Regions from separate parts of the Mesorhizobium sp. ESP6-5 genome, predicted to be linked through region 1. Evidence: riboswitches for the same ligand, from Rfam matches in the RefSeq annotation. Region 1 holds a riboswitch; the other holds the start of a gene.
The links. Region 1 has a riboswitch for thiamine pyrophosphate ahead of LB524_RS28460 (YkoF family thiamine/hydroxymethylpyrimidine-binding protein). Riboswitches for the same ligand answer to the same signal wherever they lie in the genome.
Positions count from the first base shown of each region.

Region 2: it holds a riboswitch for thiamine pyrophosphate, as region 1 does, so the genes downstream of both, thiB (thiamine ABC transporter substrate binding subunit) here and LB524_RS28460 (YkoF family thiamine/hydroxymethylpyrimidine-binding protein) in region 1, are expected to answer to the same signal.

Region 1 is NZ_JAIUGR010000025.1:26,260-32,986, reverse strand. Features, by position in the region: gene LB524_RS28485 (glycosyltransferase family 39 protein) at 1-1,434, shown strand, start outside; gene msrA (peptide-methionine (S)-S-oxide reductase MsrA) at 1,606-2,124, shown strand; gene LB524_RS28470 (formyltransferase family protein) at 2,463-3,515, shown strand; gene LB524_RS28465 (hypothetical protein) at 3,574-3,882, opposite strand; TPP riboswitch at 4,158-4,271, shown strand; gene LB524_RS28460 (YkoF family thiamine/hydroxymethylpyrimidine-binding protein) at 4,262-4,870, shown strand; gene LB524_RS28455 (ABC transporter permease) at 4,833-5,696, shown strand; gene LB524_RS28450 (ABC transporter ATP-binding protein) at 5,693-6,460, shown strand; gene LB524_RS28445 (ABC transporter substrate-binding protein) at 6,453-6,727, shown strand, end outside.
Region 2 is NZ_JAIUGR010000006.1:330,914-337,640, forward strand. Features, by position in the region: gene LB524_RS12725 (M48 family metalloprotease) at 1-1,191, opposite strand, end outside; gene thiQ (thiamine ABC transporter ATP-binding protein) at 1,421-2,197, opposite strand; gene thiP (thiamine/thiamine pyrophosphate ABC transporter permease) at 2,190-3,809, opposite strand; gene thiB (thiamine ABC transporter substrate binding subunit) at 3,888-4,886, opposite strand; TPP riboswitch at 4,930-5,044, opposite strand; gene LB524_RS12745 (thiamine diphosphokinase) at 5,131-5,790, shown strand; gene LB524_RS12750 (ABC-F family ATP-binding cassette domain-containing protein) at 5,792-6,727, shown strand, end outside.

The DNA.
Region 1 (6,727 bases):
ATCCTGTGCTGGACCCTGGTGCCAACACTCATCGATCCCGCACCGCCCGGCGACGTCGTGGAAGGCTTCATGTGGGGCCGCGAATGGGTGCTTTTGACCTACAAGCATCCGCAACTCCCCGGCTGGCTGCTCGAGACCAGTCATCTCCTGACCGGATCGTTCCGCTGGCCGCAATATCTGCTGGCCCAGCTGACGATCTCGGCCACTTTCGTCCTGGTCTGCCTGCTGGCTCGCGACACGCTCGGCCGCGACAAAGCGCTGGCCGCCGTGCTTTTGATGCCGTCGGTCTATTTCTTCGGCTGGCCGACGCCGCAATTCAATCACGACTATGCGCAGATGCCGTTCTGGGCGGCGATCTGCTGGTTGCTGTGGCGCGCCAGCCGCGGCGGCGGGCCGGGCTGGTGGCTGGCGCTCGGATTGGTGTCGGGCGTCGGGCTCTACGCCAAGTTCTCCACCGGCTTGCTGCTTGCCTTCGGCGGCCTCTGGCTGCTGTGCGACCCACGTGCGCGCAGCCGGCTGGCGACACCCTGGCCATGGCTTGGCCTGGCTGTGTTTCTCGCCGTCGCCGCGCCGCTTGCCATCGCACTCTACCGCATCGATTTCCTGCCGTTGACCTATTTCGCCGGCCGCGATGCATGGGTGAGCGAGCATCGGGCGCGGCTCTATTATATCGGCGTCCAGATGGCCGGCCTTTCCGGCTTTCTCCTGGTGTTGGCGCTATCAGGGCTATTGCGGCGCTCACCAGCCCCGCAAGTGCCGGTCGAGCGCGACACGCTCGTCTATCTCTGCTGGATGGGGCTTGGGCCGGCGGCGCTGATCATGGTGGTCTCGTTGTTCACCGGCACCGGGGAAGCCTGGGGCGCGCCGATGTACAATCTTGTCGGCGTCGTCGCGCTCGCCTTTCTCGGTCACCGGCTCGGTGCCGTCGAGATGAGAAGGTTGGCGATCTGCGCCTTCATCTGCATCGTCGCCATGTCGGGCGCCTATGGGGCGATCCGATGGACGGACTGCAATGTGCGTGGACGCATGGACGCCGTCTGCTGGCCGGCGCGGCCGATCTCGGACGAGGCCGAGGCAATCTGGCACGCGGCGGCGCCGGGCCGGCTCGACATCGTCGGTGGCGACACCAATCTTGCCATGCTGGCTGGCCTCAACGCCTATGACAAGCCGTCTATCTTCACTGATCTCGATATGCGGTTTGCACCCTGGATCACGAGGCAGCGGTTGCGCGACCACGGCATGCTGATGGTCTGGTCGGGTCGTTACGTGCCGTCAAGGCTGCTGGCATGGGTGGACAATATCCCGGTCAAGACCGTTCTTTTCAACTGGTCGCGCGAGGCACCGCCGGTGGTGATCAGCTTTGCCGTCATTCCGCCCGGCACGCGATATCTGCCGGCTGCCGCCAGTAGCCGGACCCGGCATCCGCGCAGCTAGGGTGAGCGGCGACGTGCGATCCCATTCCCTATAATACAAGCGGACGGCCGCTCGTCTGACTGGACGAACCAGGCAATAATGCCCATTTATGCACTATCCAAGTTTGTGCCGCGCAATTCCCGACGGAGAGCCGCTACACTTCCCCGGAATTGCCTTTTGAGGAGACGTGACATGGCGACTTCGAGCGAACGTGCAGTGCTTGCCGGCGGCTGCTTCTGGGGCATGCAGGATTTGATCCGGCGCTTCCCGGGTGTCCTTGCCACGCGTGTCGGCTACAGTGGCGGCGACGTGCCGAACGCCACCTATCGCAATCATGGCACGCATGCCGAAGCCATCGAGATCACCTTCGACCCGGCGAAAATCAGCTTTCGCCAGCTTCTGGAATTCTTCTTCCAGATACATGATCCGACGACGCGCAATCGCCAGGGAAACGATGTCGGCATGAGCTATCGCTCCGCAATCTACTACACCGATGAGGAGCAGAAGCGTGTGGCGGAGGACACCATCGCCGATGTCGACGCCTCCGGCCTGTGGCCCGGCAAGGTCGTCACCGAACTTGCGCCGGCCGGAGCGTTCTGGGAGGCCGAACCCGAGCACCAGGACTATCTCGAGAAATATCCCAACGGCTACACCTGCCATTTCGTCAGACCAGGCTGGAAGCTGCCGGTTCGTGAAAAGGCGGTTTCATAAGGTTCACCAGCCGTTTTGGCAGCAGGTGGGGTATAAACGCCCGTCGATTGCCAAGGATCATACGCATAGGGGCTGTTAGCCGCCGTGGCGGTTGACAGTTCGTTGCGTTGCTGGCCAACTGTGTGGGTTGATCGATCATCGGGGATGAGCATGAAGAAGATCTACGAAAAGCCGGTGTTGGTGAAGCGGGAAAGACTCTCAAGTGTTGCGGCGGGACCGCTTTCTTCCAAGGCAGCCTGACCGGCCAGGCCGGCTTTCGGGCCTGGCTGGCCGAGTTGTAACGGTGATCGAATTGCTGGCGCGGGCAGGCTACGTCTCGCCCCGCTGGGCTTGAGAAGATGATTTCTTCCGAACCCGCGGCCCGCGCCGGGGAACTCAATGCAATTTTCATCCTGGATGTTTCTGCTTATACCGGGCCGCTGCTTTCCGGATGGATCGAGGCGGGAAACCGTGTTGGTGCGATCATCGTGCCTGGTTTTCAACGCCCATCCAGAGGCTTCAGCATTGGCAATTTTCGGCGCAGGCTGAGGCGCCGGCTTTTGCTCAGGCGCCATCTCGGCAACACGCCGGTAAAGCTGATCGAATTCCGCCGGCCTTACGACTGGAACGAGCTTGCCCGGCAATTGCCTGACATCGCCGCGGATGTGCTGATCTGCTTCGCTTTCCCGACCTTGATCCCGCAGCAGCTGCTTGACCTCTTTCCCAAGGGCGGGCTTAATTTTCATCCGGCGCTGCTGCCCAACTACCGGGGGCCGCATCCTCTCCATCGTCTCGTCGCGGATGGCCAGCATGCGGTCCATGGCGGCGTGACACTGCATAAGATGTCGGCCAATTTCGACGACGGCGACATCCTCGGACAAGTGCTGTTCACCGAAGCAGACTGGGCATCGCGGCGGGATATGGTGGACGGCGTGGCGAGCGCGATGCGCCGGTTGGTGCGTGAGGTGGCGCCAGGCTATTGCAAGAATCTGGTGTCGGGGATGCGGCAGCCAGCCGGTGATTTCGTCTGGGCTCGACTTGAGCGGGACCACATGGCGATTTCGTCCGACATGTCGATCGGGCACGTTGCCCGGATGTGGCACGTATTGGGCGCTAAACCCGGTATCTATCTGGATGTCGCCGGCCGCAAGGTCAGGCTGGCCTTCCAGGTCAGGCGACTGGGGCCGCCAACCGGAAAGGGTCCCGTAAGGCGGTGGGGGATGGTGGAGTTCGATCTTGCCAATGGCCGGGTTCGGCACCTCACCTACGGGCGCCTGCTCAAACGGCTGATGAAAATATACGCCTCATTCCCACGCCCCCGGGCCGGCAAACCGTACGCTGAATTAAGGGTCTTTGGCCGGGTGGGCAGTGAAGCGGCACCAGAGCCGCAAGCGGGTAGTCGCGGACACTGAATCCCAATAATGGGAACCGCGGAAACTGCGTCCGCGGTTCTCATATCGCGATGGCAAACTACTTTCCGCAGTTGTTGTCGTTCACGGTCGGCGCGGTGGCGTTGCCATTGGCGTCCGTCTGTGCACCCTGCGGGTTGGTCGGGCAATTCTTGTCCGCATTGGAATTCATGTCGCCCGGCGTGGTGGTCGTGCTGTTGGTCGCGCCCGGATCGATCGTACTGGGTGAAGCCGGGGTGCTTGGGTCCACAGTGACGGACTTGCCGCTACCGCCGGGCCCATCCGCGCCCGCTGCGCTATTGCTTTGTGCCATGGCGGATGTTGCAACGGCAATGGTGAAGGCCGAAGCCGCGAGGATTTTCATGAACATGATTTGTCTCCATTTTCTGTGAACTCGTCGCCGGGAACGGTGCACGGTTTCGCGGAAATCATGAACCGCTCAATCTCTTGTTTTGACACAATCCCGAACGGAAAATTGGTCCTGGAATCGCGTCCAGCGACTGGTGGGACAACCCCTCGGAATGGCGAAGGTTCCAGACAAATTTCCGCGCCGGCGATGTCCAATTGCCCTGGAGCTCGGGCAATGCTTTAGCGCGGCTTGCCAAAAAAACAGCTTTCCCAACCGTCCGAATGATGCTTTATCGCGCCTATCCACAGGGGTGCTCCGTACGGTCGGGGCTGAGACGGGGGCGGCAAGCCCACAGACCCTAGAAGCTGATCTGGGTAATACCAGCGGAGCGAGGCGGGCGATGTTTTCAGGCGCACAGGTTTCCCTATATCCAATGGCCGACGATTTCGTCGGCATCATTCTGGGCGCGCTCGGCGCGCTCGATCCGTACCGCGACAAGCTCAGGATCGAGACCGACGACATTTCGACCTTGCTGGTCGGGCCCCCCGAGGTGTTATTCCCTGCGCTGCGCGACCTTTTCGTGGCCGCGTCTGGCAGCGGCAGGCATTGCGTGCTGTCAGCCACCATTTCGCGTGGCTGCCCAGGCGAGCCGGATGACCCGATCTGCCGCTCCGACACGTTCGGCGGACCTGCCGGGCCACTCGGCCCGCGCAAGCAAGCCGCCATCACCGCAGTGCGCGGCGCGCCGGCCACTGGCCAGCCGGCGGCGGCGCAGTTCTCGCTCTATGTGATGGGCACTGACGACCACATGGACGAAATCTATGGCTGCATAGATTTCCTGAAGCAGTCCGGCGTCTACGATCGCTCCAAGAATTTCTGCACCAAGCTGCGCGGCGATGCCGGCGCGATCTTCTCGGCCCTCGATGAAGCCTTCTGCCGCTTCGGGCCCGGCGCCGGCCATGTAACCCTCGATGTCACGGTCTCGGCCAACAGTCCCACCGCCGTCTGAACCGCTCGTGGTCTCATCGTCATTCAACCCGCGTAACGTCGCGGGCTTCTTCGCAAAAACAGCGCCGGCCGTGATATCGATCGGTTTGGTGCTCGTGGCCTGGGAACTGTACGCAAACATTTCCGGCATCAAGCCGACGGTTCTGCCGGCGCCCTCGCGCGTCTTCGAACAGGCGATGCTCAATCGGGAAGCCTTGGTCGACAACGCCATTCCCACGGTCCGCGCCACGCTGATCGGTTTTGCCTGTTCGCTCAGTGCCGCCTTCGCGCTGTCGATGCTGGTCGACTTCTTCCAGCCTTTGCGGCGAGCGCTGTTTCCCATCTTCATAGTCAGCCAGACTTTGCCGCTGGTCGCCATCGCGCCATTGGTGGTGCTGTGGTTCGGCTTCGGGCTGACGCCCAAGATCGTGCTGGTGGCGCTGGTCACCTTCTTCCCGATGCTGGTCGCGCTGGTACAGGGCTACGAGGCTACCGAGGTGGAGATCGGTCAGATGCTGCGTGCCATGGGAGCAGGGCGTTGGCGTGTCTTCATGCTGGCACGATTGCCTTCGGCGCTGCCTTATTTCTTCGCTGGCCTCAGGATATCCATCACCTATGCCGTCGTCGGCGCCATTTTCGCCGAATATGCGGGCGCGGCCAAAGGGCTGGGCATCTACATGCTCAACGCCAAGAACAATTTCCGTCCCGACCTGGTGCTCGCCGCCGTCTGCGTCAGCGCAGCGCTCACCCTTGTCCTGTTCGGGCTGACGATGCTGCTGCAGCGTCTTGCCATGCCCTGGGAACGAGCCGCTGGCAGGCAAGGCCCTGGAAAAGGTCCAGAAGCATGAGCCGGCTCGAATTGCGGCATGTTCGCAAGGCGTTTGGCGGGCTCGATGTGCTCGCCGACATTTCGCTTCGTGTCGATGCCGGCGAATTCGTCTCGATCCTTGGACCTTCGGGAGCCGGCAAGTCGACGCTGTTCCAGCTTCTGACCGGCGCCGAGCATGGCGAGGGTGAGATGTTCTTCAACGGCGTGCCGCTCGACGATCACGGCAGGCATTTCGCCTTCATGCCGCAGCGCGACGCGCTGATGCCGTGGCGGCGCATCCTCGACAACACCACGCTCGGACTCGAGGTGCAAGGCGTCAGCCGCAAGGCGGCACGGACGCGTGTGGCTCCGCTGTTTGCCGAGTTCGGGCTTGCCGGCTTCGAGCGGCACTTTCCAGCGCAGCTCTCGGGCGGCATGCGCCAGCGCACGGCGCTTTTACGTACCGTGGTGCAGGAACGCGATATGTTGCTGCTCGACGAGCCGTTCGGCGCGCTCGACGCACTGACCCGCGCGGCCATGCAGCGCTGGCTCGAACAGATGTGGCGGCACCACCACTGGACGGCGTTGCTGATCACCCATGACGTGCGCGAAGCCGTGTTCCTGTCCGACCGCATCTATGTGCTGTCCGCGCGGCCTGCCCGGGTCGTGCGCGAGATCAAGGTGCCGCTGCCGCGCCCGCGCGATCCCGCCAGCGCGGCCACGCGGCAGGCCGAGGCACTCGAGGCCGAGATTCTCGACATTTTGCTCAACCCCCAGCCATCCAAAGGACATGGCCATGATTGACTTGACGCGCAGGCAAGCCCTGCTGCTCACCCTTGCCGGCAGCGTACCGCTGATCACCGGATCGAGCCGTTCCTTCGCGGCAACGCGGACGGTCACGGTCGCCCTCGACTGGACGGTCAACACCAACCACATCGGCCTGTTCGTCGCCCGCGATAAGGGATTTTATGGGGAAGCCGGCATCGAGGTCGACATCCTGCCCTACAGCGATACCGGTGCCGGCACGCTTGTCGCCAACCATGTCGCCGATTTCGGGATCAACGGCACCAT
Region 2 (6,727 bases), on a different contig from region 1:
GTAGACCTGGCCGCCGGCGCGGATCACAGCGATATCGAACTGCCAGCCTTCGGCGCCTGCATGCGCGGTCGCCGCCTCATTGCCGTTGATGGTTTCCTGCTTGACGGTGCTGTCGTCGAGGCCGGCCACCCAGCCGCTTCTGATATAGTCGGTCAGGGCGCGGTTCTTGTCGATCGAAACGCCGTCGAAGCGGATCGCTATGTCGCCGGGACCGGTCGCCGTCACGGCCGCCGCCGAATTGTCGATGATGAAACCGTCCGGCACCGTGAACGACACGCCCAAGCCTGGATGCAGGAAGGTTTCGCCGCGCACATAGCCTTCTTCCGGCGTGTCGCCGTAAAGCAGGCCGTCTATGCCGGCGAGGAAGGAATCGCGGTCGCGTGTACCGAAGCCTGGCGCACCGAACTGGCGGGCGTGCCGCTGTGCCAAATCGATGCGTTGCGGCGTGTTGGGGTGCGTTGCCAGGAAGTCAAGGCTGGCGTCGGTGGCGCCGCTGATCGAGCGGAAATCGGTATAGGCCGACATCGATTGCAGGAAGCGGCCGGCGGCATAGGGATCGTAGCCGGCTTCGCCGATCGACTTTATGCCGATGGCGTCAGCCTCAAGCTCCTGGTTGCGCGAGAACTGCGCCAGCCTGAGCTTGCCGCGGATAAGTGCAGCCTTGGCGGTCGGGCTGTCGCCAAGCACATCGGAAACGACCTTGGTCGCCAGACCTTCCTCGGCCTCCAGCTGCTGGCGCTGCAGCCCATGATTGGCGGTGACGTGGCCCATCTCATGCGCGATGACGGCGGCGAGCTCGGACGAATCATTGGCCAGCGCCAAGAGGCCGCGCGTTATGTAGAGATAGCCGCCCGGCAGCGCGAAGGCGTTGACGTTGGGCGAATTGAGGATGGTGATGCGATAGGTCTGGGTCGGGTTCGCCGACACCACGGTCAGATTGCCGACCACCTTGGCGACCATGCGTTCGAGCTTGGGATCGGAATATTCGCCGCCATAGGTCGCCAGGATGCGCGGATGCTGCGCCTTGGCGAGCTCCGCGAGCTTGTTGTTGGCGGCGACATTGTCGACCGTGATCGGCTTGTCGGATGGCTGGAAGCCTGATTCCTGGACTTCCGGAGGCGTGAACATCTGGCAGCTTGCCAGCGCCACGGCAAAGCCGGCCAGCGCCAGAAAGCGCGCCAGCGGGTTCATTCGTAGCCTGTCAACGCCGATCGCCAGAACGGCTTCCTTTCAGGTCCCTGCGCATGACCACATGCGCAAAACAAACTGCTACAGTATCCGTCACGCGCCCCTCGGAGCATGCGGCGGAAGCTGTAGGCAAATCACGGCCTGTGCCGGACCGGTATCGAGCGGACCTAGCCACACTACTCCAGTCATGGCAAGCAAGCGCCACATCGCATCGGGCCGGTTTGAGCGTAAATTATGTCCGCTTCCGGGCAATATCCCGTGATAAGGAATCCCCGGCACCGGCTCCGATATAGCGCCGGAATGCCTCCGGACCAGCCCCGGCAAAAAAATCATCCGCCGTGCCGATAGCTGCGACGGCGCCGTTCTCGATAAACACCAGCCTCTGACCGATGCGGCGGGCATCTTGCGGCTGATGCGTGACGAGCAGCACCGTCATGCCACGCTCGGCATGCAGGCTGGCAACCAGGTCGAGCATATCGTCTCGCAAGGCGGGCCCAAGCGAAGCGAAGGGCTCGTCGAGCAGCAGCACCGGGCGGTCACGCACCAGCACGCGAGCCAGGGCAACGCGCTGGCGCTCACCACCGGAAAGTTCGCGCGGCAGCCGCTTCTCCTTGCCGGCAAGGCCGGTGCGCGCAACCGCGTCGGCGATCGCAGCGCGATCGGCTTCGGCCAGCCGCAACGATGGCGAACGGCCGAGCCCGACATTCTGCTCGACGGAAAGATGCGCGAAAAGGTTGTTTTCCTGAAAAACCATCGACACTGGCCGCGCCGCCGGTGGCGCGGTGCTGACATCGGCCCCGCCGATCAGCACGCGGCCGGATCGCGGCGGCTCGAACCCGGCCACCAGATTGAGCAGCGTCGACTTTCCGGAGCCGCTCGGTCCCATGATGGCGGTGATTTGCCCCGCCGTGAACTCGGCATCGAAGGCGAACGACGCCTCGCCATAGCTGAACGAAACCTTGTCCAGCCGCACCGAAACCCCTTTGCCGCCAGCCGCCCCGTCAGACATTGCGGGCCGTCTCCTTTCCCAGCCGGTCCGCTGCCAGCACCAGTGCCAGGCAGACAAGGCCGAGCAGCAGCGCCAAGCCGGCGGCGTCCTCGGTTCGGTAGCTGCCCATGCGCGCCAGGAGAAGGTAGGGCAAGGTCTGCACGGAATCACTGCCGAACAGGGCGATGACGCCGAGATCGCCGAGCGACAGTGCCATGGCGAAGGCAAAAGCGGTGGCCAGCGGCCGCCGCAACGTCGGCCAGTCGACCAGCCGCAACCGGGCCCAGCCCGCTATGCCCAAAAGCGCACAGAGCCGCTCATGGCGCTCGCTCGCCGCATCATAGGCGGGGCGGATGGCGCGGATGGCGAAGGGCATCGCCATGACGGCGTTGACGGTGACGACCATGACCGGGGCTATGGCAAAGACATCGCCGACATGGCGCAGCAGAAGGAACCAGCCGGCGCCGATGACGACAGGCGGCACGACCAGGACGAAGCCGGCGCCGGTGTCGGTGGCGTGTTCGAGCAAGGTCCGCGGACCGGAGCTGCGCTTCAGGGCCAGCACGCGGCGCGCCATGGTGAGCGAAAGCGACAGCGCGACCGACAGCAGCGCCGACAGGAAAGCCAGCACGGCGCTGGTTAGCGTCGCCTGCCGCACCGCCGCCTCGCCGGCGAGACGGCCGAGGTCGGCGCCGACACCTGACATCACGGTCGCCGCCATCGGCCCGGCGACAAACAACAGAGCCAGGACGACGAGCGCGCCATTCAGCGCGGTCTCGGTCCTGCCGGCCGAGACGTAGCGGCGCGGCGCCACCGGTAGATTGGCGTCACCGGTGGTGCTGGCGCCGAGCCGTGTCAATGCCAGCACCACGACAAAGGTCAGCGCGATCTGCAGCAGCGTCAGCGCCACCGCCCGCGCGGGATCGAAATCGAAGCGCAGCGCTTGGTATATGCCGACCTCCAGCGTCGTCGCGCCGGGGCCGCCGCCCAGCGTCAGCACGATCGTGAAGGATGTGATGCAGAGCATGAACACCAGGCCGGCGACGCCCGGCAAGGCGGCGCGCAATGTCGGCCATTCGATCAGCCGGAAAGCCGGTGCGGCACCCATGCCGAGCTGGCTCGCCAGCCGCCATTGGTCGGCTTGGATGGTTTGCAGCGTTTCGAGGAACAGGCGGGTGGCCAGCGGCAGGTTGAAGAAGACATGGGCGACGAGAATGCCGGACAGGCCATAGATGCCCGGCCAACCCTGGCCGCCGACGGCGCTGAGAAAGCCGGAGAAATAGCCGGCGCGGCCATAGAGCGCCAGGATGCCGAGCGCCGCGACGATCGCCGGCAGCGCCAGCGGCACGGCGAAGAGCTGCAGGATGAAGGCACGGCCGAAAAACCGTGGATGCCGCGACAGCGCCCGCGCCACGAACAGGGCCGGCCCGACCGAGAGCAGCGTCGACAGGGCCGCCTGCCAGAGCGTGAAGCGCACGACCCGGAACAGGTAGGGATCGAACGCAGCCCAAGCGCCGGAAAAATCGCGAGCGCCTTCGACAAGCAGCCCCGCAAACGCGCCGCCGATCAAAATGGCGATGGCGGCGAGCCCTATCACGCCGGCTGTGATGCGGGGATCAGAGCGGGTTTGCACACCGCACCCTCAACGATTGGGTGAAGCTTAGGGAGCATCGCCGGAGAGCGTTCATCTCACGAGATTAGCCCACAAAACCTACTTGCTCATCACCGCCAGCCATTCATCGACCCAGGCTTTGCGGTTGGCCGCGACCTCCTCCGGGCTGAACAGCAAGGTCTTGGTCGGCTTGACCAGCTTGTCGAAGGCGGGGTTGAGCGGCTTGTCGGTCTTCCCGGCCGGGAACATCCAGTTGGTCTCGGGGATGGCGTCCTGGAATTTCGGCCCAGTCATGAAGGCCATGAACTTTTCCGCCAGCGGATTCTTGGCGCCGGTCGTGGTGATGCCCGCGACCTCGATCTGCAGATATTCGCCTTCCTCGAACGACGCCGCCTGATAGCGCTCGGTGTTCTCGGCGACCATGTGGTAGGCCGGCGAGGTGGTGTAGGACAGCACCATCGGCGCCTCGCCCTTGGTGAACAGGCCATAGGCCTCGCTCCAGCCCGGCGTCACGGTCAGCACCTTGGTCTTGAGCTTGGCCCAGGCCTCCGGCGCCTTGTCGCCATAGACCGACTTCACCCACAACAGCAGGCCAAGACCGGGCGTCGATGTGCGCGGATCCTGGATGACGATCTTGTCGTCGGCGCTGCCCTCGACCAAATCCTTCAAGCTCTTGGGCGGGCTCTTCAGCTTTTCAGTGTCGTAGACGACGGCGAAGTAGCCGTAATCGAACGGGACAAAAGTGTCATCGGTCCAGCCGCCCGGCACCTTGACGTCCATTATTGCGCCATGTGGCGCGAACAGGCCCGAGGCCTTGGCATCGGCGGTGAGATTGGTGTCGAGACCGAGCACGATGTCGGCCTTGGTCGAAGCGCCTTCCAGCTTGACGCGGTTGAGCAGCGCCACGCCATCGGCGACCGAGACGAACTCGAGATCGCAGCCGCATTCTGCCTCGAATTCCTTCTTCACCACGGGACCTGGACCCCAGTCGGCGGTGAAGCTCTCATAGGTGTAGACGGTGAGCTTGTCCTTGGCCAAGGCCGGCCCGGACAGGGTCACTGCCGTGGCAGCGATCAGAGAATATAAAAGCATGCGCATCGGCGCCTCCTTCGTTTGCGTTGAAAGGAATTGAGGCGTCGGAGTGTCCGAAACGTCTAATCCCTCCGCCGGTACAAACCGGATCAGGTTCAGCGGGTTGGCGACACTGCCTCTCAGCCGGCCCGCGAAATTCGCGTCCGGCACCCCGTTAGAGCGTTTCGACACATAGTGCGGGCCGATGACCCGCGCAAGTGGGACTTTGCCGCCTTCCGTTTCCCGTGCCGGGCTGGTAAGGCGACGGGATATGAGCACATTCACCATCCTGCTTGGCGGCGACCTCATCCGCACGCCTCGGCTCGACCGCCAGGTCGAAGGCTCGCGCGTCATCGCTGCCGACGCCGGCATCGGCCATGCGCGGATGCTGGGCCTCGTGCCGGAACTGTGGGTGGGTGATTTCGACTCGGTCCCGGCTGATCTGCCCGCCGACCTCGCCGCCGTGCCGCGGCAAACCTTCCCGGCGGAAAAGGACAAGACCGACGGCGAACTGGCGATCGCGGCCGCACTGGAGCGCGGGGCGACCCGCCTTGTGCTAGCGGGCGCCTTCGGCGGCAAGCGCGCCGACCACGCCTTCCTGCATCTGGCGCTTGGCCTGCGGCTGGCCGAAGCCGGAATGGATGTGTTTCTGACCAGCGGCGCCCAGGAAGGTGTTCCCTTGCTGCCCGGCAGGGCCGGCTTCGATTATGCCGACGGCACGCTGTTCTCGATTCTCGGCTTCTCCGAACTCTCCGGCCTGACCGTCACCGGCGCCAAATGGCCGCTCGACAAGGTCGAGGTGGCGTTCGGTTCGTCGCTGACCATTTCCAACGAGGTCAAGTTCGGCAAGACCGGGGGCCGCCTCGACATCGCGCTCGGCCATGGCCGCGCGCTGCTGCTCGCCCATCCCTATCCATTGCCCGAAAGCTGACATGGCCCCGCCTCTTCTCAATCTCGACGGGATAAGACTGACCTTCGGCGGCGCGCCGCTGCTCGACGGCGCCGCCTTGACCGCTTCGGCCGGCGACAAGATCGCGCTGGTCGGCCGCAACGGGTCCGGCAAGTCGACGCTGCTCAAGATCGCCGCCGGCCTGATCGAACCACAGGACGGCGAGGTGTTCCGCCAGCCTTCGGCGACGGTGCGTTATCTGCCGCAAATGCCCGACATGGACGGCTTTGCAACCGTGCGCGCCTATGTCGAGGCCGGGCTCGGGCCCGCCGACGATCCCTACCGCGCCAGCTATCTGATGGAGCATCTCGGCCTGTCGGGCGAAGAACGGCCTGGCGACCTGTCCGGCGGAGAGGCCAGGCGCGCCGCGCTTGCCCGCGTCATGGCGCCGGAGCCTGACATCCTGCTTCTTGATGAGCCGACTAACCATCTTGATTTATCTGTCATCGAATGGCTGGAAGAAGAGCTCGTCCGGACCTCCTCGGCGCTCATCGTCATCTCGCATGACCGCCGCTTCCTCGAGCGCGTGTCGCGCGCCACAGTCTGGCTCGATCGCGGCCAGACGCGCAGGCTGGACAAGGGCTTTGGCCATTTCGAGGAATGGCGCGACCTGGTGCTGGAAGAGGAAGAGCGCGAACAGCACAAGCTCGGCCGCCAGATCGTGCGCGAGGAGCACTGGCTGCGCTACGGGGTGACGGCGCGGCGCAAGCGCAACATGCGGCGCCTCGGCGAGTTGCAGACCATGCGCCAGCGTTTTCGCGGCCATCGCGGCGCCGAAGGCACCGCGATAATGGTGGCAAGCGACGCCGCCGAATCCGGCAAGCTGGTGATCGAGGCCAAGAACATCGAGAAGAGCTTTGGCGACCTCACCGTCGTCAAGGGGTTCTCGACCCGCATCCAGCGCGGCGACCGCGTCGGC